2 regions of the Actinoplanes sp. NPDC021490 genome follow, and region 2 is predicted to be linked to the other one. Evidence: riboswitches for the same ligand, from Rfam matches in the RefSeq annotation. Region 2 holds a riboswitch; the other holds the start of a gene.
The links. Region 2 has a riboswitch for S-adenosylmethionine ahead of thrC (threonine synthase). Riboswitches for the same ligand answer to the same signal wherever they lie in the genome.
Positions count from the first base shown of each region.

Region 1: it holds a riboswitch for S-adenosylmethionine, as region 2 does, so the genes downstream of both, ACZ3I4_RS41795 (GNAT family N-acetyltransferase) here and thrC (threonine synthase) in region 2, are expected to answer to the same signal.

Region 1 is NZ_JBVHFW010000022.1:189,264-203,650, reverse strand. It holds gene ACZ3I4_RS41825 (Na+/H+ antiporter subunit D) at 1-373, shown strand, start outside; gene ACZ3I4_RS41820 (Na+/H+ antiporter subunit E) at 370-906, shown strand; gene ACZ3I4_RS41815 (monovalent cation/H+ antiporter complex subunit F) at 903-1,166, shown strand; gene mnhG (monovalent cation/H(+) antiporter subunit G) at 1,163-1,504, shown strand; gene ACZ3I4_RS41805 (BON domain-containing protein) at 1,516-2,001, shown strand; gene lspA (signal peptidase II) at 2,089-2,667, shown strand; SAM riboswitch class IV at 2,680-2,794, shown strand; gene ACZ3I4_RS41795 (GNAT family N-acetyltransferase) at 2,806-3,417, shown strand; gene ACZ3I4_RS41790 (50S ribosomal protein L11 methyltransferase) at 3,414-4,070, shown strand; gene ACZ3I4_RS41785 (amidohydrolase) at 4,003-5,205, opposite strand; gene ACZ3I4_RS41780 (hypothetical protein) at 5,251-5,643, shown strand; gene ACZ3I4_RS41775 (DUF1593 domain-containing protein) at 5,695-7,221, opposite strand; gene ACZ3I4_RS41770 (sugar phosphate isomerase/epimerase family protein) at 7,221-8,201, opposite strand; gene ACZ3I4_RS41765 (FGGY-family carbohydrate kinase) at 8,198-9,580, opposite strand; gene ACZ3I4_RS41760 (transketolase family protein) at 9,573-10,526, opposite strand; gene ACZ3I4_RS41755 (transketolase) at 10,523-11,404, opposite strand; gene ACZ3I4_RS41750 (substrate-binding domain-containing protein) at 11,459-12,457, opposite strand; gene ACZ3I4_RS41745 (ABC transporter permease) at 12,512-13,591, opposite strand; gene ACZ3I4_RS41740 (sugar ABC transporter ATP-binding protein) at 13,625-14,387, opposite strand, start outside.
Region 2 is NZ_JBVHFW010000005.1:469,236-483,622, reverse strand. It holds gene nagA (N-acetylglucosamine-6-phosphate deacetylase) at 1-838, opposite strand, end outside; gene ACZ3I4_RS17190 (ROK family protein) at 835-1,800, opposite strand; gene ACZ3I4_RS17185 (SIS domain-containing protein) at 1,803-2,723, opposite strand; gene ACZ3I4_RS17180 (DeoR/GlpR family DNA-binding transcription regulator) at 2,914-3,699, shown strand; gene ACZ3I4_RS17175 (ATP-binding cassette domain-containing protein) at 3,747-4,733, shown strand; gene ACZ3I4_RS17170 (ABC transporter permease subunit) at 4,730-5,740, shown strand; gene ACZ3I4_RS17165 (DUF3263 domain-containing protein) at 5,837-6,166, shown strand; gene ACZ3I4_RS17160 (AAA family ATPase) at 6,163-8,346, opposite strand; gene ACZ3I4_RS17155 (alpha/beta fold hydrolase) at 8,458-11,220, shown strand; gene ACZ3I4_RS17150 (ABC transporter permease) at 11,217-12,083, shown strand; SAM riboswitch class I at 12,162-12,297, shown strand; gene thrC (threonine synthase) at 12,309-13,592, shown strand; gene ACZ3I4_RS17140 (GNAT family N-acetyltransferase) at 13,855-14,387, shown strand, end outside.

The DNA of each region.
Region 1 (14,387 bases), on a different contig from region 2:
GCCCGCGCTCAACCTGGCCGGCATCCCGCCGTTCTCCGGGTTCATCGGCAAGCTCGGCCTCGTACAGGCCGGGGTGGCCGACGGCGGCGTGCTGGCCTGGATGCTCGTCGCCGGTGGGATCCTGACCAGCCTGCTCACCCTGTACGCGGTCGCCCGCGTCTGGAACCTGGCCTTCTGGCGTACGCCGCCCAAGTCGATGCCGTCGGGCCGGCTGCCCGCGCTGATGGTCGCGCCGACCCTCGCCCTGGTCGTGCTGGGCGCGGCGCTGACGTTCGCCGCCGGGCCGCTGTTCGAGGTGGGCGATCAGGCCGCGTCGACGCTGATGCAGCGCTCGGGCTATGTCGAGGCGGTCTTCGGAGGGGGTGCGCCGTGACCGGCGGACGATGGCGGGACCGCGGCGTGGCGGCGGCCGGGCTGACCCTGATCTGGATGCTGCTGTGGGGCTCGTTCACCCCGCTGACCTTCGCCGGCGGGCTGCTCGTGGCGGTCATCGTGCTGGTGGTGTTCCCGCTGCCGCCGATCACCTACGCCGGTCGGATCCACCCGCTCGGGCTGCTGCGGTTCGCCGTCCGGTTCCTGCGCGACCTGGTGCTGGCCAGCGCGCAGGTGGCCTCGCTGGCGTTCCGGTTCGGCCACGAGCCGCGCAGCGCGATCATCGCCGTGCCGCTGCGCTGCCCGTCCGACCTGGGACTGACCCTCACGGCCGAGGCGCTGTCGCTGGTTCCGGGCAGCCTGATCGTCGACGTGGACCGCAAGCGCGGAATTCTCTACGTACACGTGCTGGGCGTGGCCGACGCCGCCTCCGTCGAGCAATTCCGGCTGGGGGTCCTGGAACTGGAAGGCCGGATCATCCGCGCGTTCGGCTCCCCCGCCGAGCGCCGCGTCCTCGAGGAGGTCTCCGCATGACTGTCGTCGCGGTGGTCGTCACCACCCTGCTCGCCATCGGCGCCGGCCTGGCCCTGATCCGCATCGTGCGCGGCCCGTCGGTGCTCGACCGGATCGTCGCCACCGACGTGCTGCTGGCCGTCATCGTCATGGCCCTGGCCGCGGAGGCCGCGTTCTCGCGCGACGCCACGGTCCTGCCGGTGCTGGCCGTCCTGTCCATCCTGGGCTTCACCGGCGCGGTCAGCGTGGCCCGCTTCGCGATCCGGCGGGACCCGCGATGAACGGCTTTCTCGACGTCGCCGCCGGTTTCTGCCTGATCGTCGGCGCGCTGCTGAGCCTGTCGGCCGGGGTGGCGCTGATGCGCTTCCCCGACCTGCTCTCCCGCATGCACGCGGCAACCAAGCCGCAGGTGCTGGGCCTGCTGCTCGTGCTGACCGGCTGCGCGCTGCGCCTGCGCGACGCCGTCGACATCACCACGCTGCTGCTGGTCGCCGTGTTCAGCATGGCCACGGCCCCGGTGGCCGCCCACATGATCGGCCGGGCCGGCTACCGCGCGGGCCTGGCCCGCGAGGACAAGCTGGTCGTCGACGAGCTCCGCAACGCCGGCGACCGACGGTGAGGGGGGCCACGATGGAGCCCTTCGGCATCCCACCGCCACCCTCGCCGGCGGACGCCGCCCTGGCCCGCCGCATCGCCGAGGCCCTGGCCGCGGACGACCGCTTCCGGCGTCAGCCGCTGGCTGTCCAGGTGCAGAACGGCGTGCCCATCCTGACCGGCCGGGTGGAGAGCCCGGAAGTCCACGACGCCCTGCTCGGCGAGGTGCGCCGGCTCCCCGGCGTCCGCGACCTGTGCGACGCCCTCACGGTCGCCGACGGCGAGACCCGCCTGCGCGAGGCCCGCCAGTTCGGCGAGCTGGCCGCCCGCCTGGCCACCTCGCCGGCCCGGAGCACCCGCCGATCCTCCCCCGCGGCGGTCGTCGCCCGGATCGCCGTGCTCACCGTGACGGCCGCCGTCGTCCTCGTCGAGGTGGCCGGCTGGCTGGCCGCCCTCTTCGGCGTCGGCCTGCTCGCCTGGGCCGCCGACGTCCTGCTCCGCCGCAAGGGCCACCGGCCATGAGGTGACGTTCGCGCCGGCCTTCCGTGTGGTATTTGTGGGCGTCGACCGCTGCGGTGCCCAGGTCGGCGACGAGCAGAGGATGACACGATGTCGGACACCCACGGGGCCAAGGCCCCCCACCCGGCCGCATCCGGTCGGGCAGTCACGGTGCTCGGCGTCGTGGCAGTGCTGGCGATCGCTCTCGACCAGATCGTCAAGGAGCTGTCGACCAACGGGCTGACCGGGAACGAACCGGTCCGGATCCTCGGCGGCCTGGTCTATCTCTCCCTCTGGCGCAACAGCGGCGCCGCCTGGAGTGTCGGCAGCGGACACACGTGGGTGTTCCCGGTGATCGCCATCGCCGTCGCCGGATGGATCGGCTGGACGGCACTACGCCTGCGCTCGGCGCCGTGGGCGGTTGCGCTCGGTCTCGTGCTGGGCGGGGCGCTCGGCAACCTCACCGACCGGCTGTTCCGGGATCCGGGCATGTTCCAGGGCCATGTGGTCGACATGATCAGCGTCTTCGGCCCGGACGCCCGCTACTTTCCGATCTTCAACATCGCCGACAGTTGCCTCTTCATCGGCGTGCTGCTGGCGGTCCTGCTCGAGCTGACCGGCCGGAGGCGCGACGGGTCGGGCTCACCGCAGCGAGCTGAAAAGGCCGTTCGCGGTAAGCGGCGCCTTTGATACCGTCCGATGCGTCACGAGTGCCAGTGCGAAGCCCCGGCTTGCTGGCCGGCAACCCCCTCGTCGTGGGTGGGTGCTCCGGGTGATGACCAGGTCCGGCGCGCGGGGTGCCGGGCAAGACACGACCGGGAGTGTTCCGTGATTCTGCCCAGGCCTGTCCTTCAGGGCTCGCTCGTACGCCTCGAACCGCTGACCCACGACCACGCCGGTGATCTGGCCGCGGCGGTCGCGCACGACCGGGATTCGTTCGGCTGGACCTGGGTGCCGGCTCCCGAGCAGGTCGGTGACTACATCGACCAGCAGCTGGCGCGGGCCGCCGGCGGGGAGATGACGCCGTACGCGCAGATCGAGATGCGGAGCGGGCGGGCGGTCGGCGCCACGGCGTACTGGGATCCGCGACGGCGGCCGGAGAACGGCGAGCTGTATGCGATCGAGGTCGGCTTCACGTGGCTGGGCGCCGCGGCGCAGGGCACCGGGGTCAACACCGAGGCGAAGCTGCTGCTGTTCGCGCACGCCTTCGAGCAGTGGCGGGTCGATCGGGTCGACCTCAAGACCGACGCGCGCAACGCCCGTTCCCGGGCGGCGATCGCGGCCACCGGCGCCACGTTCGAGGGGGTGCTGCGCCGCTGGTCCCGTTCGTGGGCGCCCGGTGAGGAGGGGCTGTTACGCGACTCGGCGATGTTCTCGGTCATCGCGCCGGAGTGGCCCGCTTGCCGAGCCGAACTGGAGCAGAGGCTGGCGGCACGGTGACCGGCTGGGAGTCCTGGTTCGAGTTCGGCGCCGCCCTGTCCCTGGCCCCGGGCGTCCACGCGCCCTCGCGGTTCTCGGCCCTGCTCGCGGCGGCCATGGGTGACTGCCGTGGCCGTACGGTCATCGACGCGGGCTGCGGGGCGGGGCTGATCACGATCGCGGCGCTGCGGGCCGGGGCCCGGCAGGTGGTGGCCATCGACTCGGACCCGGCCGCCGTCGAGCTGACCCGGCGGAACGTGGCCAGGACGGTGGACGACCTGGCCCGCCTGGAGGCTCGGCAACTCGATTTCCGGGAGCTGGCCGGCCTCGACGCGGACCTGCTCGCCGTCAACCCGCCGCAGCGGCCCGCGTCCACGCTGGAGGCGGTCGAACCCGACCAGCGGCACCTGCACGAGGGCGGCGGCCCGGACGGCCTCGACACCCTACGGCTCGTTCTCCGGCACACCGAAGCGGCCACCGTACGCACCACCGCCGCCGGCATTCTGCCGATCCACACGGTCACGGCCGCACCGGCCCGGCGCGTGCTCATGGCCACCCTTCCCATGCATCCGGCCTGGCACCCGCTGACCGGCCCGGAAGCGCCGGTCAGCGTGTGGGATCTGTCCGCAGCCATTCCCGGGCCGCCGCGACCAGGGCAGCCACACCGGCGCTGATCGTCGGGTCGGGCACCGGGTGATAGAGCGGCGAGTGGTTGGACGGGATCCGGCTCGCGACCTCGATCAGCTGCTCGACGCCGGTGGCCTCGCGGTACAGGGCCGGGTCGGCCCCGCCGAGCAGCCAGTAGCTGATCGGCGCGCCCGCCGCGGTGGCCAGCACCTGCACGTCCTCGCTGCTCGGCAACGGTCCCGGGTCGACGACGCGGCCGGGGCCGGTCACCGATTCCAGCGCGCGGCGGGTCCGTGCGGCCGTGGCCACGTCGTTGACCAGCGTCGGCGCGGATTCCTCGAGCACGATTGACGGGTCGCGGGGTGCGCCGGCCGCCGCCGCCTCGGCCGTCACGATGCGCTCGATCGCGGTCAGCACCCGGTCGCGCACCTCCGGGTCGTAGGTGCGGACGTTGAGCAGCAGCGTCGCCGAGTCGGGGATGATGTTGTGCTTGGTCCCGGCCTGGATCGCGCCCACGGTGACCACCGCCGTCTCGGTCGTCGACACCTCGCGGGCAACGATTGTCTGCAGTCGCATCACGGTCGCCGCCGCGATCACGACCGGGTCGACGGTGGTCTCGGGCCGGGAGCCGTGCCCACCCCGGCCATGGATGGTCACCCGCAGCGAGTCGGAGGCCGCCCACATCGGCCCGGGGGTCAGCCCGACGACGCCCGCCGGCAGCGGCGCCACGTGCTGCCCGAGCACGATGCCGGGTTTCGGGACCCGGGCGACGAGACCGTCCTCGACCATCGCCTGCGCGCCCTTGGCCAGTTCCTCGGCCGGTTGGAAGATCGCGACCACCGTGCCGTGCCACCCGTCGTCCGCGGCCAGCTCGGCGGCCGCCCCCATCAGCCAGGTGACGTGCATGTCGTGGCCGCAGGCGTGGGACACTCCGTCGACCTCGCTGGCGTACGGCAGCCCGGTCTCCTCGGTGACGGGCAGCGCGTCCATGTCGGCGCGCAGCCACACCACCGGCCCGTCCCCGCGGCGCAGCACTCCCGCGACCCCGGTGCCGCCGAGACCTTCGATGACCTCGTACGCATGGTCGCGCAGCCAGGCGGCCGCGATGCCCGCCGTCCGATGCTCCTGGAACGACAGTTCCGGGTGACGATGCAGATCCTCGTAGACGTCTCGAAGCTCCATGCCTGGACGCTACGCGCGTCTCCCGTAGGCGTAGGGTCGGCCGGCGTGACAACCGGATGGCATGGGCAGAGCGGCCCGCCGGGGTTTCTGGCCGCCGCCGCCGAGCACGCCCGCCGGGTGCTCGCGGCGGACGGCCCCGAGGCTACATATGACGCGGGCATGGACTTCGCCGGCCTGGCCGGGCGGGCCATGGGGGCGACCCCTGAGGGCGAGTACATCGCCGAGTTCCCGGCAGCGCTCAGCCTGGTCTGGGGTTCGCTGACCGACGAGATGGACGCCCCCGGCCGCGGCTCGCCGGAACAGGACGCCGCCGCGGTCCGGCACATGCGGCAGGCGGCCACCGAATGGCTCGAGGTGGTCGATTCCCCCGGCGAAGCGGCCGCCTACCTCGACCGCTGGGTCTACGAGGAGTGCGGCTACGAACGACCGGCGCCCTGATCGGGGCCGGCGCGGCCCCGGCCGATGAGCCAGGGCCGCGCCGTGCAGCGCTCACAGCACGCGGATGGTCACCCGGTCGTAGCGGGTCAGCGGGAACGTGCCGCTGTCGGTGCCCTGCAGAATCACCGAGATCGTCTGGCCCGCTTGGGCGTCCGCCGGAACCCTCACCGACGCCGACGAACCGTGGGTCGTGATGCCGGCCGGCCCGGGATAGGTGCCCTCCTCGCGATACTGCCACCACGAGGCGGTCACCCGGCGGCCGTCCGGGTCGGCGAGCTTCGCGCGCAGCGCCACAGTGGAGCCGGGGCGGGCCCGCACGAGGTCGCCGCCGGCGATCCGGACCGACGGCGGGTGGTTGCCCTGGGACCGGCGCGGCGTCAGAGTCCACCGGATGCGGGCCGCGAAGTCGTTCTGAGCCGCGGCCGCCCAGCGCAGCGTGGTCAGGTTGGCCACGTCGGCGCCGGTCGCGTCCTTCTCGGTGGGGACGAGCTTCCACAGGTCGGGTGACGACGACACCTGGTAGGCGCGGCCGCCCCATCCGCCGGTGGCCGGGTTTGCCGGGTTCTGCAGGCCCGTACGGAGAAGCTGGTTGAACACGACGTTGTCGCCCTCGGACAGGAAGTCGTACGGGCCCATCGGTTTGCACCAGCCGCCGGGCGCCTTGACCGGGTCGCCGAAGACGTCGAGCGGGTCGCCGGGGGTGGTCTGCCCGTCGAGCCAGGAACGGTAGAGCGAACCCCACGGACCGACCTGGATGTTCTCGCGGATCCAGGCGCCGGTGAAGTAGACCCGGTCGGCGGGCAGACCGCGTACATTGCCGCGGCCGTTGTTGTTGCAGTTGAATCCCCACGTCGCGTAACCGGCCGACAGTTCCTCGACGCGCACCGCGGGCCACGCCTTGGAGATGTAGTTCGCGTACGTCTCGTCCTGGAATCCGCTGGCCAGAATGACGGCCTTCTTCGAGACGGCAGCGCGCACGGAAGCCCATCGGGGCGTACCGGAATAGCGCACCTCAATGGACTTCAGAGCCCGCGCGATCGTGCTCGTCCCGCCCCACGCCTGCAGATAGAGCGGCCGCCGGTCGTGGTCGAGCAGCAGATCCCGGATCAGATTCGAGCCGGGCGTGTCCGACGCCATCTCGCCCTCGAACGCGATGTTGCCCAGCCGCACCAGGGACTTCAGGCGGGCCGGGGACGGATAGGCCGGGTCGTGCCTGCGCAGATTCGGATAGACCTTCGCGTACGCGGGAAGGATCTGGTCTTCGATCGTCGTCGAGCCGGTCCAGCGCCAGGACGTCTGCGGGGTCGTGTATTCGCGGTTGGGCAGGAAGAACTCGGTGCCCCGGCCGTCGCCGGCCCAGTGGAATTTGCTGCTGCTGTAAATGATGCCCTGGGTGTCGAGCTCGTTGGTGTAGAGCATGTAACGCACGAGCGAGGCGATGTCGTCGGATTCCATGTCGGTGGTGACGACCGTCCGCGGCTTGCCGGCATCGTGCCCGGAGCTCGCCGCAACCGGCGACGCGGACAAGAGACTGGCGCCCAGACCGAGTGCGGCGGCGAGAGCGATCACCCGGCGCATCACAGCTCCCCGAAGAGCGCGGTCTGCACGATGCGCTGGGCGGCCATCGCGTCCTGCCGCTCCTGCGCCTCGGCCAGCCCCGCGGTGTCGAGCCGGTCGAGGGCCCGGTGGATCCGCTTCAGCGTGCCGATCGCCGTGTTCGCCGCGTCCACGCTGTCCTCGCGGAACGGGAACTGGTCGAGCTGCCAGACCCCGTCCCAGTTGTTCTTGCGCAGCGTGTGGAAGAACTCGAAGATCTCCGTCAGGTGGACGGTTCCGACCACGAGGTCGTCGTCCCAGCCGCGCAGGTTGTCGTTGACGTCCATGCCGTAGAGCCGGCCGTGGTCGATGATCAGCTGGGCCGCGTCGGCCGGCGATTCCCCGCCGTAGAGGCTGTGACCGAAGTCGAGCAGGATGCCGACGTTGTCCAGCCCGATTTCCTGGATGCCCAGCAGCGAGCGAGCCGCCGAGTCCCAGGTCATCTTGACGCGGGGTTCGCGCGGCTTGTACTCGATGGCGAACTTGAGGTCGGGGTGCGCCCCGGCCAGCTCGCGCATGCCGTCGACGGCCAGTTTCCACAGCGTGCGGTGGTCGACCTGGAACGGGTAGTCCCAGCCGTCCTGACCGGGCCAGATCTTGACGTAGTCGGCTCCGAGCTCGCGCACGATGCCCGCGGCCTCGTGCATCAGATCGAGAGCGGCCTTCCGTACGCCGGGGTCGGGGTTGGTGAAGGCGCCCCGGCTGAACCGGCGCAGGTAGATCTCCGGCGTGATGCCGATGGCCGTCAGCTCCTGGGCGGCCAGCGCGTCCTTGACCTCGCTGAGGCCGACGCCGGGGGTGAAAGGGTAGTTGAGGTCGACCACGGACAGGTCCTCGACCTGCCCGGCCAGCTCGATGGCGTCGAGCGTGGTGCGGGCCGGCCCGTAGCCGTCGCTGGCGTAGCGGTCGACGTAGGTGGCGAAGTGCCAGAGGCCGGCGCCGAAGCGGGGGTAGTCGGTCATGCGGTGCTCCCATCACGAGGGGTGCGGGCCCGGCCGACTGCTTCCCGCCACGCGGAGCGGAGCGCGGCGGTGCCGGCGGGCTGGGGACGGAATTCGTCGTACGAGATCGGCGGGGTGAAGCCCCCGGCCAGGAACGCGGCGCCGAGGGCGGAGAGGTTGGTCGTGCGGGCGCGCCGGACGGGCACGCCGGTGAGGTCGGCCTGGATCTGCATGAGCACGTCGTTGCCGCTGGCGCCGCCGTCGGCCAGCACCCGGTCGGGCGGACCCATGGCGTCGATGACATCGGTGACCTGGTGGGCGATCGACTCGACGGCGGCCCGGGCGAGCTGGGCGGGCCGGGTGCCGAGGGTGAGGCCGCTGATCACGCCGACCGCGGTGTCGTCCCACCAGGGCGCGGCCAGTCCGCCGAACGCCGGCACGAGGTGGACGCCGTCGCTGGACGCCCCGGCCGCCATCTCCCCGATCCGGTCCACTGCGACGTCGAGGAACGACGCCAGCCAGGCGACGGTCGCGCCGGACGAGCGGATGTTGCCCTCGGCGGCCAGAGCGTCGTTCCAGGCGACCGTGAGGCAGACACCGGTGTCATCGGTGGCGCCGAGCCGCATCACCGAGGACCCGGTGCCGTAGGTGACCTTGACGCCGCCCTCGATCAGCGGGCCGTGCGCGTAGAGCGCCGCGTGCGAGTCCCCGAGCACGGCGGTGATGGGCAGCCCGGCCAGCGCTCCCCCGCGCGGGCCGATCACGCCGAGCGGCCCCGACGAGGGGGTCACGGCCGGCAGCGCGGCCGGCGGGATCCCGAACAGGCCGAGCAGTTCCGGGCTCCACGACCCGGCCCGGACGTCGAGCAGCTGCGTACGGGAGGCGTTGCCCGACTCGATCTGGTGGCTTCCGGTCAGCGCGAACAGCAACCACGAGTCGACGGTTCCGGCCACCGCGCCGGGCGTCCGGTCGAGCAGCCACCGCAGCTTGGCCGCGCTGAACATCGGGTCGAGGGGAAGACCACTGATCTCCCGTACGCGGGAAGCCTGTCCTTTCTCCCGCAGGGCGTCGCAGATCGGCTGGGCCCGCTGGTCCTGCCACCCCAGCACCGGCCCGGCCGGCTCGCCGGTCCGCTTGTCCCACACGACCGCCGATTCGCGCTGGGTGCTCAGCCCGACCGCCGTGACCCGCGCCCGGTCGATGCCCGCGAGACAGGCCGCGGCCGCCGTCAGCACGCTGTCGAGAATCTCGTCCGCGTCCTGCTCGACCCAGCCCGGCCGCGGGTACCGGATCGGCACGGGCGCCGACCCGCTGCCGACCACGGCGCCCGACGGGTCGACCAGCAGGCACTTGGTGGAGCTGGTGCCCTGGTCGACCGCGAGGACGAGGTCGTCAGGCATCGGGGCGGGCCAGCCCGATCGCGGCCTGCCGGATGTCGCCGGCGGTCAGCCCGAAGTGCTCGAGCAGGAACTCGGTGGTGCCGGTGGGCGCGAACTCGCGGTCGATGCCGAGCAGGCGCATCGGCACCGGGGCGCGCCCGGTGACGACGACCGCCGCGACCGCCGCGCCCAGGCCGCCGGTGGTGGTGGCCTCCTCGGCGGTGACGATCCCCCGGGTTTCGGTCATGGCCCGCCGGATCGCGTCCTCGTCGAGGGGCGCGATCGTCGACATGTTCAGCACTCGCACGGACACTCCCTGATCGGCGGCCTCCTCGGCCGCTTCGAGCGCGCGGGAGACCATGGTTCCGGCCGCCACCACCGTGACATCCGTGCCGTCGCGCAGCGTGGTCGCCGCGCCGAAGGTGAACGGACGGTCACCGGTCACCGCGGGCACCTTGAAACGGCCGACGCGCAGGAAGGCGGGCCGGGCCGCGTGGGCCGCCCACCGCACGGCCGACCGGGTCTCGGCCGGATCGGCCGGCACGACCACGTCGAGTCCGGCGATCGCCCGCAACCACGAGAGGTCCTCGATCGAGTGGTGGGTCGGGCCGAGTTCCCCGTACGCCATGCCGGGGCTCATGCCGCACAGGACGACGGGCGACTGGCTGTACGCGACGTCGGCCTTGATCTGCTCGAGCGCGCGCCCGGTGAGGAACGGTGAGGCGCCGCAGACGAACGGGATGTAGCCGCTGAGCGCCAGACCGGCCCCGACTCCGACCATGTCCTGCTCGGCGATCCCCACGTTGATCAGCCGGTCAGGGAACTCCTTCTGAAACTGCACGAGGTTGCTGGACCCGACCGAGTCGTTGCACACCGCCACGATGCGCTCGTCCTCGCGGGCCAGGGCGCTCAGTTCCTCGGCGAACGCGACCCGGCAGTCGAAGAGCTCACGGACGGGCGCGCTCATCGGGCCAGCTCCGCCGCCGCCGTGACGATCTGCTCGGCCGACGGCACCTTGTGATGCCACTCCACCCGGTCCTCCATGAAGGAGACGCCCCTTCCCTTGGTCGTGTTGGCGATGACGCACATCGGCCGGTCGCCCCGCGGCCCGGTGAACGCGTCGAGCAGCGCGAGGTGGTCGTGCCCGTCGACCTCGAGCACGTCCCACCCGAACGCGCGGAACTTGTCGTCGAGCGGGTCGAGCGTGTTCGTCTCCTCGGTGCGGGCGCCCTGCTGCAAACGGTTGCGGTCGATCACCGCGGTCAGGTTCGACAGGCGGCGGTGCCCGGCGGTCATCGCGGCCTCCCAGTTGCTGCCCTCCTGCAGCTCGCCGTCGCCGAGCACCACAAAAACGTGCCGCGACGAGGAGGAGAGCCGGGCGGCGACGGCCATGCCGACGGAGACGGGCAGGCCGTGACCGAGCGGGCCGGTGTTGGTCTCGACGCCCGGCACCTTGACCCGGTTGGGGTGACCGTTGAGGGCGGAGAGCGGACCGGCGAACGTGTCGAGCTCGGCCGACGGGAAGAACCCGGCCGCGGCCAGGGTGGTGTAGAGCGCCCCGGCGGTGTGGCCCTTGCTGAGCACGAGCCGGTCGCGGTCGGCCCAATCGGGCTTCTCGGGGTCGATCCGCAGCACGGCGAAGAACAGGGTGGTCAGGATGTCGAGGACGGACATGTCGCCGCCCACGTGACCCAGGCCGGCCCGGCCGATCATGTGCAGGTCGGTGGTACGGGACTGGTTGGCCCGCTCCCGCAGCATCTCGCGTCGGCGCTCGGGACCGGCGTCGGTGAACTCCTGCCGGAATAGGCGCCAGGCGGCGGCGGTACGGGGGTCGGCGACCAGCATGGTGTGCCTTTCTGCGGTGGTGAAGGGCGGGCCTCGGCGGGCCCGCCCCGGTGTTCAGGAGCCTTCGACGGCGAAGTTCTTGACCGATCCGGCGTTGTCGGGGTTGACGAGCACGCAGTCGATCGACTGCTTCTCGGGCTGGTCGGTCTTGCCGCCGGCCTTGAGGTAGGCGTCGGCCTGGTCGACGGCCATCTCGGCGATCTTGCTGGCGGGCTGCAGGACGGTCGCCTTGATCGCCTTCTTCTGGATCGAGGAGACGACGTCGGGGCTGCCGTCGAAGCCGACGACGATGATGTCCTTCTTGCTGGAGGCCTGGACCGCCGCGTACGCGCCCAGGGCCATCGTGTCGTTGCCGGCGATGATGCCCTTGATGTTCGGGTGCGCCTGCAAAATGGTCTGAGTTTTCTGCAGCGCCTCGGCCTGGTCCCAGTTCGCGCTCTGCTGCGCGACCATCTTGAGGTCCGGGTACTGGTCGAGGATGCCGTGGTAGCCCTTCGAGCGGACCCCGGCGTTGGTGTCGGTGGGCTTGCCGAGCAGCTCGGCGTACTCGCCCTTGCTGCCCATCAGCTTGGCGAACTCCTGACCGCCGAGGCCGGCGCCCTGGGCGTTGTTGGAGACGATCTGGGCGACCGCGACGCCGGTCTTGTTGATTTCCCGGTCGATCAGGAACGTCGGGATGCTGGCGTCCTTGGCCCGCTGGATGGCGGTGACCGAGGCGTCCGCGCCCGCGTTGTCCAGGATGATCGCGGCTGCCTTGCGCGAGATCGCCGTGTCGAACTGCTGGCTCTGCTTGGTCGGGTCGTCGTCGTGGCTGAGCACCAGCGTCTCGTAGCCGAGCTTCTTGGCCTGCGCGTCGGCCGCGTCCTGCTCGGCCTTGAAGAACACGTTGTCGGGCGACGGCGTGATGATGACGATCAGCTTGGACGCGGCCGGGGCCGCGCTCTCGCCGGACGACGAGGACCCTTCGTCGTCGCCGCCACCACAGGCGGCCAGGGCGAGCACCGAGGCGGCGCCGACGGCGAGAAAAGCTCTCCGGGAGGGGAGGTATTTCATGGGATTTGTCCCTTCACAAGCGATGGAGCGGGGGAGTTTCGGCGGTGCGGGTGATCAGGTGGTGCGTTTGGCGAGGTTGGACTGCAGGCGCTGCTGGGCCTGCTCGGTGATGACGGCGAAGACGATGACGGCGCCCTTGACCACGGACTGCCAGAAGGTGGAGACGCCGACCAGGACCAGGCCGTCGCTCAGGAAGCCGATGACGAAGGCGCCCATGACGGTGCCGATGATCGTGCCGCGGCCGCCGCTGAGCGCGGTGCCGCCGAGCACCGCCGCGGCGATCGCGTTGAGCTCGTACGTCGTCGCGGTGTCCGGATAGGCGGCGCCCAGCTCGGAGGTCAGCAGCAGGCCGGCCAGCGCGGCGCACGCGCCCGAGATGACGTACACGGCAATCTTGATCCTGGTGACCCGGATGCCGGAGAGCACCGCCGCGCGCTCGTTGCCACCCACGGCGAAGATGCGCTTGCCGAACGGGGTCTTGGTGGTCACGACGATCGCCGCCGCCGCGACCACCACCATGATCCAGACGGCGACCGGGATGCCCAGGATGCTGTCGACGCCGATGAACCCGAAGCCGGTGTTGCCGCGCGCCTCGGTGCCGGCCAGGTCGGGGTAGGTGCCGCCGTCGCTGTGCAACTGCGCGGCGCCGCGGGCCACGTAGAGCATGCCGAGGGTGGCGATGAACGGCGCCACCTTGAACCGGGTGATCAGCACGCCGTTGACCGCGCCGACCAGCGCGCCGACCACGATGCCGATGAGAATGACCACGGCCACCGAGAAGAAGATGGTGCCGCCGGGCATGTCGAAGCCCTTGAACAGCAGACCGCCCGCGACCATGCTGGCCAGGCCCGCGATCGAGCCCACCGACAGGTCGATGCCGCCGGTCAGGATCACGAAGGTGACGCCGATGGCCAGGATCGCGTTGATGGCCACGTGCTTGGTCATCAGGATCAGGTTGCTCTGCGTCAGATACTCCGACGAGATCGAGCTGAAGATGATCACCAGGATGACCAGGACGACCAGCGTGCGCCCGCGCAGGAGCAGCAGGGCGGCCCGGGCCGGCGCGGTGTTCTTCGGCTCGTCCGGCTGAGGCGCGGCGGCTTCCCGGGGCGGAGCCACGTGCGTGTCGGTCATGGTGTCCTGCCCTCCGGGACGCTGCCCGACGTGTCAGTCATTTGCGGCCTCCAGGACGCTTTCGGATGCGGAAGCGGTGACGAGCGCTTCCTCGGTGACGTTCTCGGCGGTGAACTCGGCGGTGACGCGGCCGCGGGCCATCACCAGCACCCGGTCGGCCATGGCCATCACCTCGGCCAGCTCGGACGAGATGAACAGGACCCCGAAGCCCTGGGCGGCCAGGTCGGCCATCAGCGAGGCGATCTGCGACTTGGCGCCGACGTCGATGCCGCGGGTCGGCTCGTCCAGCAGCAGCACGACCGGGTCGGTGAGCAGGGCGCGGGCCAGGACGACCTTCTGCTGGTTGCCGCCGCTGAGCGAGGTGACGAGCGCGCCCAGCCCGGGGATCTTGATGGCCAGCTCGCCGACCTTGCCCCGGGCCGTGCGCTGCTCCGCGCCGCCGTTCAGCAGCCCGCCGCGGGTCATCCGGGCGAGGGTCGCGAGCAGAATGTTCTCCCGTACGGACATGGTCTGCACGAGACCGTCGCGCTGGCGGTCCTCGGGCACCAGGGCCAGACCGGCCGCCATCCGGGCCTGCACCGTGCCCTTGGGCTCCCGGGTTCCGCGCACGAGAACCTCGCCGGCGCTCGCCCTGCGCATGCCCATCAGCGTCTCGACCAGCTCGGTGCGGCCCGCGCCCATCAGGCCGTAGATGCCGACCACCTCGCCGGCCCGCACGGTCAGCGACACGTCGTCGACCTTGACCGTGCCCGGGACGGTCAGACCGCGCACGTCGAGCAGGACGTCACCGGCCGGG
Region 2 (14,387 bases):
GATCGGCCACCACGACCTGCTGGCCGCCCAGGTCGTAGGTGCCGTCGGCCATGCCGGTGGCGTCGATCGCGTCGGTGATCAGCGCGGCCCGGTCCGGACCGGCGGTGCCTGCGGCGAACGCCAGCATGCCCGGGTGCAGGTGGATGTTGTCGGCGATCAGCTCGCAGACCACCGGCGAGGACAGCAGGCCGACGACCGGGCCCGGCTCGCGGTGGTGCGGCGGGCGCATGCCGTTGAACAGGTGGGTGCCGACCGTCGCGCCCGCTTCGACTCCGGCCCGCGTCTGCTCGTACGTGGCGTCGGTGTGCCCGACCGCGGCGGCGACGCCCCGCTCGACCAGGAAAGCGATCGCCTCCAGGGCGCCGGGCAGCTCGGGGGCGATCGTCACCAAGCGTACGGAACCCAGGTCGATCAGCTCGGTCAGTTCCTTGATCGACGGGTCGCGCAGGAACTCCGGGTTCTGCGCGCCGCAGCGTACGCCGGAAAGGTAGGGACCCTCGTAGTGCACGCCGGCGATCAGCCCGGCCTCGACCAGCGGGCGGTAGGCCTCGGTGGCCTCGCGCATCAGCTCGTACGGGGAGCTGACCAGGCTGGCCAGCATGGTGGTGGTGCCGTGGCCCAGGTGGAACCGGGCCGCCCCGCGCGCCGCCTCGACGTCGCCGGTGGTGAAGGTGTGCCCGCCGCCGCCGTGGCAGTGCAGGTCGACGAAGCCGGGCACGATCACGTCGTCGCCCGCGCCGGCGGCGGCCTCGACCGACAGGATCGCCGGCCCCTCCACCTCGACGTAGCCCTCGACGACGGCGCCGGGCCGGACGATCTTGCCCCCGATGCGGGTCACGCTGATGTCTCCAAGTGGTCGAGGGCCAGCAGGGCCGACCCGATGCAGCCGGCCTCGTCACCCAGGCCGGCCCGGACGAACTCGGGTGGGCGGTGGAAGGTGATCCGCTCGCGGAACGCCTCCTCCAGGGGATGCAGCAGCTCGTGGCGGGCCTCGGCCAGTCCGCCGCCGATCACGAACACCCCGACGTCGTAGAGCGCCTGCGCGATGACCATGCCGTCGGCCAGCGCCTCGATCGCCTCCCGCCAGACCATGCGGGCCAGGGCGTCGCCCTGACCGGCCCGGGTGACGACGTCGTGCGCGGTGGCGCCCGGGACGCCGGCCAGCTCGGCGTAGCGCAGCCCGATGGCCCGGGCCGAACCCAGCGACTCCAGACAGCCGTGCTGCCCGCACGGGCAGGCCGGGCCGCCCGGCCGGACGACGATGTGGCCCAGCTCGCCGGCCCCGCCGTGCGCCCCGCCGTAGCCGGCGCCGTCCACGATCAGGGCGGCCGCGATGCCGGTGCCGATGGCCACGAACAGCACGTGCCGGTGTGCCCGGCCGGCGCCCAGGCGGGCCTCGGCGGTGCCGCCGACCCGCACGTCGTGACCGAGGATGGTGGGCAGGCCGAGGCGTTCCTCGATGCGGGCGCGCACCGGCACGTCCCGGAAGCCGACATTCGACGACCAGACGGCGATGCCGTTCTCCTCGTCGACGACTCCCGGCACGGCGACTCCGGCGGCGACCGGCTCCAGGCCGTCGGCCCGGGCCTTGCGGGCCAGCCCCTCGGCCACGTCGAGGATCGTGCCGAGGACGGCCTCCGGGCCTCGCTCGGCCCGGGTGGGGTGCCGCTCGGTGTGGTGGACCGTCCCGTCCGGGCGGACCAGCGCGCATTTCATGCCCGTCCCGCCCACATCAAGAGCAACCACCACCCGGCGCTGAGCCGGCGGGGCCGCTTCGCGTTCTCCCGTGCAGTCGCCCATATTTAGAGGACTACCGAGCGCGTCAGATTGCGTGGGTGGTCGGGGTCGAGGCCCTGGCTGGTGGCCAGCAGGACGGCGACGCGCTGGGCGACGACCAGGTCGGCCATCGGGTCGAGCGGGGCGCGGCCGCCGCACCAGCTGCCGAGCGCGGCGTACCCGCCGTGGTGCCGGCTGTGCACGAACAGGGCGCCGGTCGCCTCGACCTGGTCGGCCAGATCGGTCGGGACCTCGCCGAACGCCCACACGACACGGCGCGGGGCGGCGATCGCGATCGGGCCGTGCCGGTAGTCCATCGCCGGGTAGGCCTCGGCCCAGTACATGGCGGCCTCGCGGCACTTCAGCGCCGCCTCCTCGGCCAGGCCGACGGTCCAGCCCCGGCCCAGGAAGGTGATCTGCTCGGCCAGGGCCGGATGCACCGGCAGCGGCAGGCGCACGGCGACCTCGCCGTCGGCCGCCACCGACTCGATGTCCTCGCCCAGGTGGGCCCGGAGCAGCGCGAGGGCGCTGGTGGCGAAGCGGGTCTGGACCACCGACTCCTCGTCGGCGAAGTCGAGCACCACCGACTGGTCGGCGATCCGGGCGGCCGGCTGGGCCTCGTCGGCCGTGATCACGGTCGTCGGTGTGCCCCCGGCCAGGTCGTTGAGCAGGTCGAGGACCTCGGTGGTGGTGCCGGAGCGGGTGATCGCGAGGACCCGGTCGTAGCGGCGGCGGCGCGGGAACTCGGACGCCTGGAACGCGTCGGTCTCCCCGTGGCCCTTCTGCTCGCGCAGGGCGGCGTACGCCTTGGCCATGAACCAGGAGGTGCCGCAGCCGACGACGGCGACCCGCTCGCCGCGCTCGGGCAGACCCGGGGCGTCGGCCAGTTTCGCGGCCTGTCGCCAGCACTCCGGCTGGCTGGCAATCTCTGCCTTGACGTAGGTCATGGGCCACCCTTCAACCACGTGCTGTGCGCATAAGCGCGCAGTTCCCGGCACTTTCGAGCGCCATTCTGCGTGGAAGCCGGGCGGAGACGCAACCATTGTCGCCGCACCGCGCAGGCCTGAGCTTTGCTTCCCGGGCTTTCGCGCACTAATGTGCACACTCTTATCACGTAATGTGCATCTGGGAGTCTGGGTGGACCGGTACGCGCGGTGGAATGCCCTGCTCGAGTTACTCGCCGAGAGTGGCCGGGTCAGTGTCGAGGACGCGGCCGAGCGCCTCGACGTCTCGCAGGCCACCATCCGCCGCGACTTCGACCAGCTGGCCCAGCAGCAGATGATCACCCGGACCCGGGGCGGCGCGGTCGCCAACGGCGTCTCGTACGACCTGCCGCTGCGCTACAAGAGCGCCAAGCACTCGGCCGAGAAGCAGCGCATCGGCGAGGCCGCCGCGGGCCTGGTCACCCCCGGCACGGTCGTCGGGCTCAACGGCGGCACCACGGTCACCGAGGTCGCGCGGGCCTTGGCCGTGCGCCCTGATCTGAACACGGGCGGCGAGGGCTCCCAGCTCACCGTGGTCACCAATGCCCTCAACATCGCCAACGAGCTGCTGGTGCGCTCGCGCATGAAGATCGTGGTGGCCGGCGGCGTGGTCCGGCCGCAGTCCTTCGAGGTGGTCGGACCGCTCGGCGGCGCGCTGCTCAAGGAGGTCACGCTCGACATCGTGTTGCTCGGCGTGGACGCGGTCGACGTGGAACTGGGCGCGGCCTCCCACCACGAGGGCGAGGCCGCGATGAACAGCCTGATGGTGGCCCGGGCCAAGCGCGTGGTTGTCATCGCCGACTCGTCCAAGCTGGGCGGCCACGCCTTCGCCCGGATCTGCCCGATCACCAAGATCGAAACCTTGGTCACCGACTCCGGCGCCCCGGCCGACATCGTCGCCCGATTCCGTGACGCGGGGGTACACGTTATTACGGCTTGAGGGCCGAACAGCAGCGCATATTGACGGTGCTGTCTAGAGTCTCGCCCGTGACTGCCGTATTGGAGATAGCCGGGCTGCAGAAGACGTACCGCAGCCGTAAAGGGGTGCGAAGAGCGCTCGACGGGTTCGACATGGTCGTCGAGGCGGGTCAGGTCCACGGCTTCCTGGGACCGAACGGCTCGGGCAAGACGACCACGCTGCGGACGCTGCTCGGGCTGATCAGGCCCAACGGCGGTCGCATGGCGATTCTCGGCCGCGAGGTGCCGGATCACCTGTCCGACGTGGCCGGTCAGGTCGGCGCCATCGTGGAGAGCCCGCAGTTCTTCGGCAACTTCACCGCGCAGGACACGCTCTCGCTGCTGGCCGACGCGGGGGGCGTACGCAAGGAGCGCGTCACCGCCGTGCTCGAGCTCGTCGGCCTGCGCGACCGGGCCAAGGATCGGGTCAAGACGTACTCGCTCGGCATGAAGCAGCGCCTGGCCGTGGCGTCCGCGCTGCTCAAGGAGCCGAAGCTGCTGATTCTGGACGAGCCGGCCAACGGCCTCGACCCGGGCGGCATCCGCGAGATGCGCTCGCTGATGCGCAACCTGGCCGAGTCGGGCATGACCGTCGTGCTGTCCAGCCACATCCTCGGCGAGATCCAGCTCATCTGCGACTCCGTCACGATCATCTCGTCCGGACGGCGGGTGGCCGCCGGTTCGGTCGCCGAGGTGCTGGCCAGCCACACCTCGTCCGGGGTAAGGGTGCGGCTCGAGCCGGGCGTCGACATGCGCGGCGCCGTCGAGCTGCTGCGGGCCAACGGCGCCCAGGTCACCGTCGAACACGACCACTTCACGGTCGGCAACGCCGGCAACCCCGCGCAGATCACCCGGATCCTGGCCGAGCGCGAGATCTATGTCGGCGAGCTGACCCCGATCGCGGCCGACCTCGAGAGCGTCTTCCTTGAGCTCACCGGCACCGCGCCGGTCGAGGGCCAGAACCGTCAGGTGGATCAGAGCGCGGTGGCGGCACCGACAGGAGGGTGGGGTCAGTGAGCCTTTACAGCGCCGAGACCAAACGGCTGACCAAGCGCCGCTTCACCCGGTTGTTCCTGCTGGGCACGACCCTGATCCTGCTCGCGGTCGCGGTCGGCATGTTCTTCACCAACGAGAAGGTCGGTCCCGACCAGATCGCCTCGGCTCAGGCCCAGGCGCAGCAGGACTTCCAGCGCGCGGGCGAGCAGTTCCAGCGTGACAAGGCGAGCTGCGAGGCGGCCCAGGGCACGCCCGAGGCGAGCAACTGGCCGCCGGGCTGCGACGGCATGTACGAGCCGACGCCGGAGGATTTCCAGGCGCAGTGGTACATGCCGCCGACCTTCGACTTCCGCGAGAACTTCCCCGACATGGTGACCACGCTGGCCGCGTTGCTCGCGCTGGTGGCGTTCATCGTCGGCGCGTCCTTCGTGGGCGCCGAGTGGAGCAGCGGCGGCATGATGAACCTGCTGCTCTGGCGGCCGCAGCGGTTGCGCGTGCTGGGCACCAAGCTGGCCGCCCTGCTGGTGCTGTTCGCCGTGGTCACGGTGGTCTACTCGGCCATCTGGACCGGCCTCTTCCTCGGCATAGCCGAGAGCCGGGGCTCGACCGCGAGCATGACCTCGGGCGCCTGGCAGTCGATCGGGCTGATGGAGCTGCGCGGTCTGGCCCTCGTGCTGGTGGCCGGGGCCGTCGGGTTCGGGCTGGCCTCGCTGGGCCGGCACACCGCGATGGCGCTGGGCGTGACGATCGGCGCCGTGATCGTGTTCCAGTTCGGACTGGGCACGGTGCTGTCGCTGGCCAAGGTCAAGTTCGCCGAGGCCTACCTGATCCCGGTCTGGATGATCGCCTGGATGGACAAGGAGATCAAACTCGAGGACTACAACTCGTGTGACTTCTCGTCATCGGGCGGCTGCCAGCCGGATTCGCTGACGCTGACGTGGCCGATGGCGGGCGGGTTGTTCGCCGGAATCTTCGTCCTCATTGTGGGTGCCGCGATGTGGGCAATGCGTAGTCGCGACATTACGTGACGTAACGTCGACCGCGCGTGCGGACGGGGACCGCCGAGATTTATGCTGACGGTCCCCGTTCGTACATTTGTGCTCGTCTCTCTCTTTTGGAGCGTCATGCAGCCGGCCGCGGACCCGTCCCAGGAGCAGCAGCACATCCCGGCCCCGCGTTCCGAGGACGCCGAGCCGGTCGAGACGCCCCCCGCGCCCAAGGAGCCGAAGCTTAGCGAGCGGGAACAGCAGATCCTCGCCTTCGAGGCCCGCTGGTGGAAGCACGCCGGGTCCAAGGAGCAGGCCGTCCGCGACACGTTCGGCCTGTCCTCGACGCGCTATTACCAGCTGCTCAACGGCCTGCTCGACAATCCGGCCGCCCTCGAGCACGACCCGGTGCTGGTCGGCCGGCTGCGCCGTCTGCGCTCGACCCGGGCCCGCACCCGGCGGCGTTAGGGCTGGTGCGTCTCCGCGTACGCCGCCAGCCACGCCACCTGACCGGGATCGAGTGACGCCCGTACGCGTCTGCGGGCCGTCGCCACGTTCGCGGCGGTGACGGTCGACGCCTCCAGCGACTCGCGCATCGCCGCCAGCGCCGCCTCGCGGATCAGGGCCGCGCAGTCCGCCGCCGAGAAGCCCTCGAGCTCCGCCCCGAGCTCGCCGAGGTCGACCGACTTGTCCAGCGGCACCGACTTCGACGACGCCTTGAGGATCGCGGCCCGCGCCTCGGCGTCCGGCGGCGGCACGTAGACCAGCCGCTCCAGCCGTCCGGGCCGCAGCAGCGCCGGATCGATCAGGTCGGGCCGGTTGGTCGCGCCGATGACCACGACGTTGCGCAGATCCTCCACGCCGTCGAGCTCGGTCAGCAGCGAGGCCACCACCCGGTCGGTCGTGCCGCCGTCCGTGCCCTGCCCCCGGGTCGGGGCCAGCGCGTCGACCTCGTCCAGGAACACCAGCGTGGGCGCGGCCTCGCGGGCCCGGCGGAACAGCTCCCGGACGGCCCGCTCGCTGTCGCCCACCCACTTGCTGAGCAACTCGGCCCCCTTGACCGACAGCACGTTGGCCTTGCCCGTGCCGGCGATCGCCTTGACCAGGAAAGTCTTGCCGCAGCCGGGCGGTCCGTAGAGCAGCACGCCGCGCGGGGGCGAGACGCCGAGCCGGGCGAACGTGTCGGGGTAGTTGAGCGGCCACAGCACCGACTCGGTCAGCACCTGCTTGACCTCGGCCATGTCGCCGACCTCGTCCAGCGTCACCGCCGCCACCTCGAGGGTCGAGTCGGCCATCGAGGTCGGGCGCACGACGTCGAGCGCGGCCTCGAAGTCGGCCATGGCCACGGTCGGCTTCTCGACGTCGTCGTTCTTCTGCCGCAACCCGGCCCGGACGCCGGCCTCGCGGGCCAGGGCGCCGAGGTCGGCCGCGACGAAGCCGGGAGTGCGTCCGGCGATCTCGTCCAGGCGCACGTCCTCGGCCAGCTGCAGGCTGCGGGTCAGCACGCCCAGCTGCTCGCGGCGCATGGCCGTGTCGGGCAGCGGCACCGCGAGCTGGGTGGCCAGCAGATGCGGCGCGCGCAGCGACGGGTCGACCGACTCGGGCCGGCTCGTCGTGGCGATCACCGCGACCCCGCAGCGTACGGTCTCCTCGATCACCTGGTGGAAGACCACGGAGATCGGGCCCGGGTCCTCGCGCGGCGCCAGCGCGTCGGCGTCCGAGAACAGCAGCACCGCCGGCCCGCCCGAGCGGGCCTCGCGGGCCAGCTCGCGCAGCCGGGCCGCGGCCGACTGGTTGGTCAGGGTGGCGATCTCGGGCGCCCAGACCGGCACCACCCGGGCGCCGACCTGCGCGGCGACCGCGCGGACGAGCGCCGACTTGCCGGAGCCGGCCGGGCCGGTGATCAGGACGCCCAGCGTGACCTCGGTGCCGAGCCGCTCCAGCACCTCTTTGTGGTTGAAGCCGAGGTCGAGCAGCTCCTCGAGTTCCTTGGCCTGGGCCCGCATGCCGGGCAGGTCGTCCAGGCTGGGCGGCGGCACCTCGGGATCGGTGGCGGCGGGCGCCTGGGCGGGCACGGACGGGCCGGGCACCGGCGACGAGACCGGGCCGTCCTGCCAGCCGACCACGGTGTCCATGGTGACCAGCGTGCCGTCGGCCTCGATCACGGTCAGCAGCGCGGTGTTCCACTGGTAGCCGAGCCGGTTGCGCAGACTCTGGCCGATGTCGGGGCCGCCCACCGGGATCAGCTCCTGCGGGCGCAGCGAGACGTTGTCGCCCTCGGTGACCACCTTGCCCAGCAGCGCCAGCCGCAGCATCTCGGGGGTGACCAGGGCGACCACGTCGGCCGCGCCGGCCAGGGTGACCCGGCGGGCGGCGACCGCGGGCTGCTTGGCCACGGTGACCCGGCCGCCGTCGCGCAGCCCCAGATTGCCCAGGGTCAGGTCGTCGGCGTAGAGGAACTCGCGGCTCGCGCCGGGCTGGGTCTTGGCCGCGAGCGCCGCGGTGGTGCGGGTGGCGCTCAGGCGTACGGGATCGCCCGCGTTGATCGACAGCGCGGTCATGACCTCGGGGTGTAACCGCACGATGCCGCGGCGGTCGTCGAGACCGGTCGGCCGCAGCGTCACGGTCAGCGTCAGTTCGTCAGTCACGCGCGCAGACCCCTGTCGATAGAACTTCCTGATCCCATGGTCCACGCTATCGTCCGCGGGCTCCTGAGAGGTTTCACAGGCGCCGCCCGGACGCTCGGCTAGCGTTCATGCATGTCTTGGACCAGCCGGCTGCCCCGGCCCACCCGGCGCCGGGTTGTCGCCGCCTCGGCCGTTCTCGTGCTGGTCGCCGGTCTCGTCGGCTGGGCCGTGTGGCCCGAGCGTGCGAGCTGGACTTCCCAGGACGAGATGATCACCGTGCTCAGCGGGGCCGAGGGCAACGAGAACGTGACACTCGACGCTCGGCTCTACCTGCCCCGCGACCGCGACGGCAAGGTGCCCGCGGTGCTGCTCGCGCACGGTTTCGGCGGCACCAAGGAGTCGGTCAGCGACGACGCCGAGTCGCTGGCCGGGCGCGGTTACGCCGTGCTCACCTACACCGCCGAGGGGTTCGGGCGCAGCGGCGGCCAGATCCACCTCAACAGCCCCGACTACGAGATCCGCGACGCTCAGGGCCTGCTCGACTGGCTGGCGACCCGCCCCGAGATCCGGACCGACGCGGCCGGTGACCCCCGGGTCGGCGTGGTCGGCGGGTCCTACGGCGGGGCGCTCGCGCTCATGCTGGCCGGGCAGGACCAGCGGGTCGACGCGATCGTCCCGTCGATCACCTGGAACGACCTGACCAACGTCTTCCTGCCGCAGTCGGCCGACACCTCGGCCACCGGCGTCTTCAAGAAGGGCTGGGCCGGGGTCTTCTTCGGCAACGGGGGATCGGTGCCCGCCCCGGAAACGCTGACCGGCCCGGATCGGCCGCCTCTCGGCATCAACGTCGACCCGGCCTGTGGACGGTTCGCGGCCGACGTCTGCCGGGCCTACCTCGACGTGGCCACCAGCGGAAATCCCGGTCAGCCGACGCTCGACCTGCTGCGCCGGTCGAGCCCGGCCGGGACGGCGAGCCGGATCAAGGCGCCCACCCTGCTCATCCAGGGCGCGGTCGACACGCTCTTCCCGCTCAGCGAGGCCGACGCCAACGCGCGGGCGATCGCCGCGAGCGGCACCCCGGTGCGGGTCGCCTGGTTCACCGGCGGTCACGACGGCGGCGCCGGGCCGCAGACGGATCAGGACAGGGTGAAGTTCCTGACCGCGCAGTGGCTCGACCACTACGTCAAGGGCGAGGGCAAGGCGCCGTCCGACGACTTCACGTACTCGCGGGTGGCCGGCTTCAGCGCGCTCGACCGGGGGCTGGTGACCAACGGGTACTCCGACGACGCGTACCCCGGCCTGAGCGGAACCGGAACGACCAGCCTGACCCTGCGGGGCCCGGCGCAGCCGATCGCCAACCCGCCGAACGGCAACCCGGGCGCGCTGTCGTCGCTGCCGGGCACGGGCGGACGGCTGACCGAGCTGCTCTCCGGGGTCGCCGCCGACATTCCGGGGCAGCACGCGACCTTCGAATCCGGGCCAGTGACCAAGGCGATCGACGTGGCCGGATCGCCGACCGTACGGCTGCGGGCCGCCTCGCCGACCGGGGAGGCCACCCTCTTCGTCAAGCTCTACGACGTCGACCAGTCGGGGGCCGAGACGCTGAGCGCCGGCCTGGTCGCGCCGGTGCGGCTGACCGATCTTCCCCGGACGCTGGAGGACTCGGAGGTGCGGACGGTCCGGCTCCCGGCCATCGTGCGCCAGATCGACGCCGGTCACACCGTACGGGTCGTGGTCGCCACCACCGACCAGGCGTTCCTCTCCCCGGCCGAGCCGGCCACCTACACCGTTCAGGCCGGTACGGAGCTGATCCTGCCGACCGTGGTGGGCGAGCCGATCGCGAACCCGCAGACGATCTGGCGTTACGTGCTGGCCGGTCTGCTCGCGGCGATCGTCGTGGGCCTGATCGTGATCCTGCTCGTGCGGCGGCGCAAGCTTCGAGGGCAGCAGACCCCGACAGTCCCCGAGCACGCCGAGACGCCCCTGGTCGTGCTGGGGCTGCGCAAGGCGTACGGGGACGGGTTCGTCGCCGTCGAGGAGATCAGCTTCACCGTGCAGCGCGGGCAGGTGGTCGGTCTGCTCGGCCCGAACGGCGCGGGCAAGACCACGACGCTGCGCGTGCTGATGGGCCTGACCATGCCGACCGCGGGTGAGGCGCTGGTGTTCGGCCATCGCCTGGTGCCCGGGTCGCCGGTGCTGTCGCGGGTCGGCGCGCTGGTCGAAGGCCCGGGCTTCCTGCCGCACCTGACCGGGCTGGAGAACCTGCGGGCGTACTGGAAGGCCACCGGACGGCCGTGGGAGGACGCCCGCTTCGACGAGGCGCTCGAGATCGCCGGCCTGGGCGATTCGGTGCACCGGCGTACGAAGAAGTACAGCCACGGCATGCGGCAGCGGCTCGCCATCGCCCAGGCCATGCTCGGCCTGCCCGAGCTGCTGGTGCTGGACGAGCCGACCGACGGTCTCGATCCGCCGCAGATCGCCGAGATGCGCCGGGTGCTCAAGCGCTACGCCACCGACGGCCGGGCCGTGCTGGTCTCCAGCCACCTGCTGGCCGAGGTCGAGCAGACGTGCACGCACGCGGTCGTGGTCAACAAGGGCCGGATCGTCGCGTCCGGCCCGGTCGAGGACATCGTCGGCGACTCCCCGTCGGTGCAGCTGGAGGTCTCGGACGTGCCGGCCGCCGAACGGGTGCTGGACGAGCTGGGCGTGCGCTCGGTGCTGCCCGACGGGCCGTCCGGCCTGATCGTCGACATGAACGGCACGCCGCGCTCCGAGGTGGTGGCCTCGCTGGTGCGGGCCGGAATCGCGGTCGACCGGGTGGTGCCACGCCGCCGCCTGGAGGATGCCTTCCTCGCGCTGGTCGGGGAGAACTCGCGGGGAAGTGGAGACCGATGAGCGTTCAGGAGCAGGCCGGCGCGACCGGCTACCGGCCGTCACGGACGATGCCGATCCGGGCCGAGATACGCCGTCAGGCCTCCCGCCGGCGCACCCAGCTCGGCCTGGGCTTCATGGCGGTGCTGCCGCTGATCATCCTGATCGCCTTCGAGTTCGACAGCGGGGGCGACGAGGACGGGAACGGCGGCGCGTTCGGCAGTCTGGTCGACCTGGCCACCTCGGGCGGCCTCAACTTCGCGCTGTTCTGCCTGGCCGTCTCGGCCGGGTTCCTGCTGGTCGTGGTGGTCGCGCTGTTCTGCGGCGACACGGTGGCCAGCGAGGCCAGCTGGGGCAGCCTGCGCTATCTGCTGGCGGTGCCGGTGCCCCGGGCCCGGCTGCTCGCGGTCAAGCTGATCGTCGCGCTGGCCTACTCGGCGGTCGCGCTGTTCGTGCTGACCGGAGTCGGGTTGCTGGCCGGAACGCTGCGTTACGGATGGCACCCGCTCGGCAGCACGGTGGCGGCCGAGATCGCACCCGGGGCGGGCCTGCTGCGGCTGCTCGGGATCGCCGGCTATCTGGCCGTCACGATGCTGGTCGTGGCCGGGCTGGCGTTCCTGCTGGGCGTCCTGACCGACGCTCCGCTGGGCGCGGTCGGCGGTGCGGTGATGATCTGGATCCTGTCCAGCATCCTTGACCAGATCACGGCGCTGGGCGCGATCCGCAACGCGCTGCCCACCCACTACAGCGACGCCTGGATGGGCCTGCTGTCCACCCCCGCGCAGGTGGACGACCTGGTCAAGGGGGCGATCAGTGCGATCGTCTACGCCGCGGTGTGCTGGGGTTTCGCGTTCTGGCGGTTCACCCGCAAGGACATCACCTCGTAGGGGTCTGTCTCACAACTGAAGGATCTCGCGTGCCGAAACGCGGGAGCCCGTCGTAAGGTGTTGGAAACACAACTGAATACCTCATCCAGAGGGGCAGAGGGAACGGCCCTGTGAAGCCCCGGCAACCACCACGCATGTCTCGATGACGAGGCCGCGCGCGGCAGGTGCTAATTCCGTCCCCGGCTCGGCAGGTCGCCCCGGGGAAAGATGAGAGGGAAGGCCTCGATGACGTCCACCGTCAGTGCACCCAGTTCTATCTCCGCCTCGCCCGCCAAGGGCCTCGAATGCCGTGCCTGCGGCGCCCAGTACCCGCTGGTCGCGCAGCACGCGTGTTACGAGTGTTTCGGCCCGCTCGAGGTGGCCTATGACCAGGAACTCCTCGCGCGGGTCACCCGTGAGCAGATCGAAGCCGGTCCGCAGAACATCTGGCGCTACGCCGGTCTGCTGCCCGCCGGCCAGGACCCGGCCACCCGGGTCTCCCTCGACCCCGGCCTGACCCCGCTGGTCAGCGCGCCCGCGCTGGCCGCCGCGGTCGGTCTGCGCGCGCCGCTGTGGGTCAAGGACGACTCGGCCAACCCGACCCACTCCTTCAAGGACCGGGTCGTCTCGGTGGCGCTCACCGCCGCCCGGGGCCTCGGCTTCACCCGCTTCGCCTGCGCCTCCACCGGCAACCTGGCCAACTCGGTCGCCGCCCACGCGGCCCGGGCCGGGGTGCCCAGCATCGTCTTCATCCCGTACGACCTGGAGCAGGGCAAGGTCGTCACCACCGCGGTCTACGGCGGCGAGCTGGTGGCCATCGAGGGCTCGTACGACGACGTCAACCGGCTCTGCGGCGAACTGGTCGAGACCGACGAGTTCGAGGACACCGCGTTCGTCAACGTCAACGTACGGCCGTTCTACGCCGAGGGCTCCAAGACGCTGGGCTACGAGGTGGCCGAGCAGCTCGGCTGGCGCATCCCGGCCCAGGTCGTCATCCCGATGGCCTCGGGCGAGCTGCTCACCAAGGTCGACAAGGCGTTCACCGAGCTGGTCGAGATCGGCCTGTGCGAGGCGCCCGAGGGCGGCTGGACGGTCTTCGGCGCGCAGTCGGCCGGGTGCAACCCGATCGCCACCGCGCTGCACAACGACACCGACGAGATCACCCCGGTCCGGCCGACCGGCATCGCCAAGTCGCTCAACATCGGCGACCCGGCCGCGGGGGCGTACGCGATCGAGGCCGTACGGCGTACCGGCGGCTGGATGGACTACGCCGACGACGACGAGATCCGCGCCGGCATCCGGCTGCTGGCCGAGACCACCGGTGTCTTCGCCGAGACGGCGGGCGGCACGACCGTCGCCGTGCTCAAGAAGCTCGTCGAGAGCGGCAAGCTCGACCCGGAGAAGGAGACGGTCGTCTACAACACCGGCGAGGGTCTCAAGACGCTGGACGCGATCAGCGAGCTGGTCGGGCCGACCCACCGGATCAAGCCGTCGCTCCGGGGCGCGCGCGAGGCGGGCCTGCTCGGATAACGGTGAGTAATCGGCCATCGGTCATCAAGTGAGAATTCCCTCGCGTGAGGACTTGCGCCGGGATCTCAGGATCGGCAGGATGCTCTCTGCGGGAGGGCGCGACGCCGTACGCGGCCCCTCACCTTCGAGCTTGGCGACAATCTCTCGAGGGGCCCAACGACCCAGTGCCGGAGGCGCTGTGCGTCCGTTCTCCCGACCAACTGCTTGCTACAAGTCCGTAAATCGTTAGCAATCATGGCCGTCGCCCGCAAGGGTGGCGGCCATGCGTGTATCTGTCGGGCCGTTGACGTCCTACGACATTGTTTACGACATCGCCAGCGTGACGGCTCATCATGACTGTCCGGACATTCCCTTCTCGATCCGCGAGAACTTCCTCAAAAAGATCGACAATCCGCCGCCGGGCGTGCTGATCGAGCGATACCTGGGCTACCTCGACGAGGTGCCGGTCGGCTATCTCGAGCTGTCGTTCCCGCAGCTGGACAATTTGGACAACGTCGAGGCCGACCTTCTGGTGCTGCCCGAGCACCGGCGGCAGGGCGTGGGCCGGGCGCTCTACGACCTCGCGGTCGAACGGGCGGCGGCGCACAACCGCAAGCACCTGATGGCCTCGACCGTCGACCGGCATCCCGACGGCGCCGCCTTCGCCGAGTCGGTCGGGGCCAAGAAGGGGCTGGCCGAGCTGCGCAGCCGGCTCGACGTCACCGCGCTCGACGACTCCCTGCTGGCCGGCCTGCGGGCCGAGGCCGAGAAGCACGCGACGGGTTACACCATGCGGAGCTGGCACGGCGTGCCACC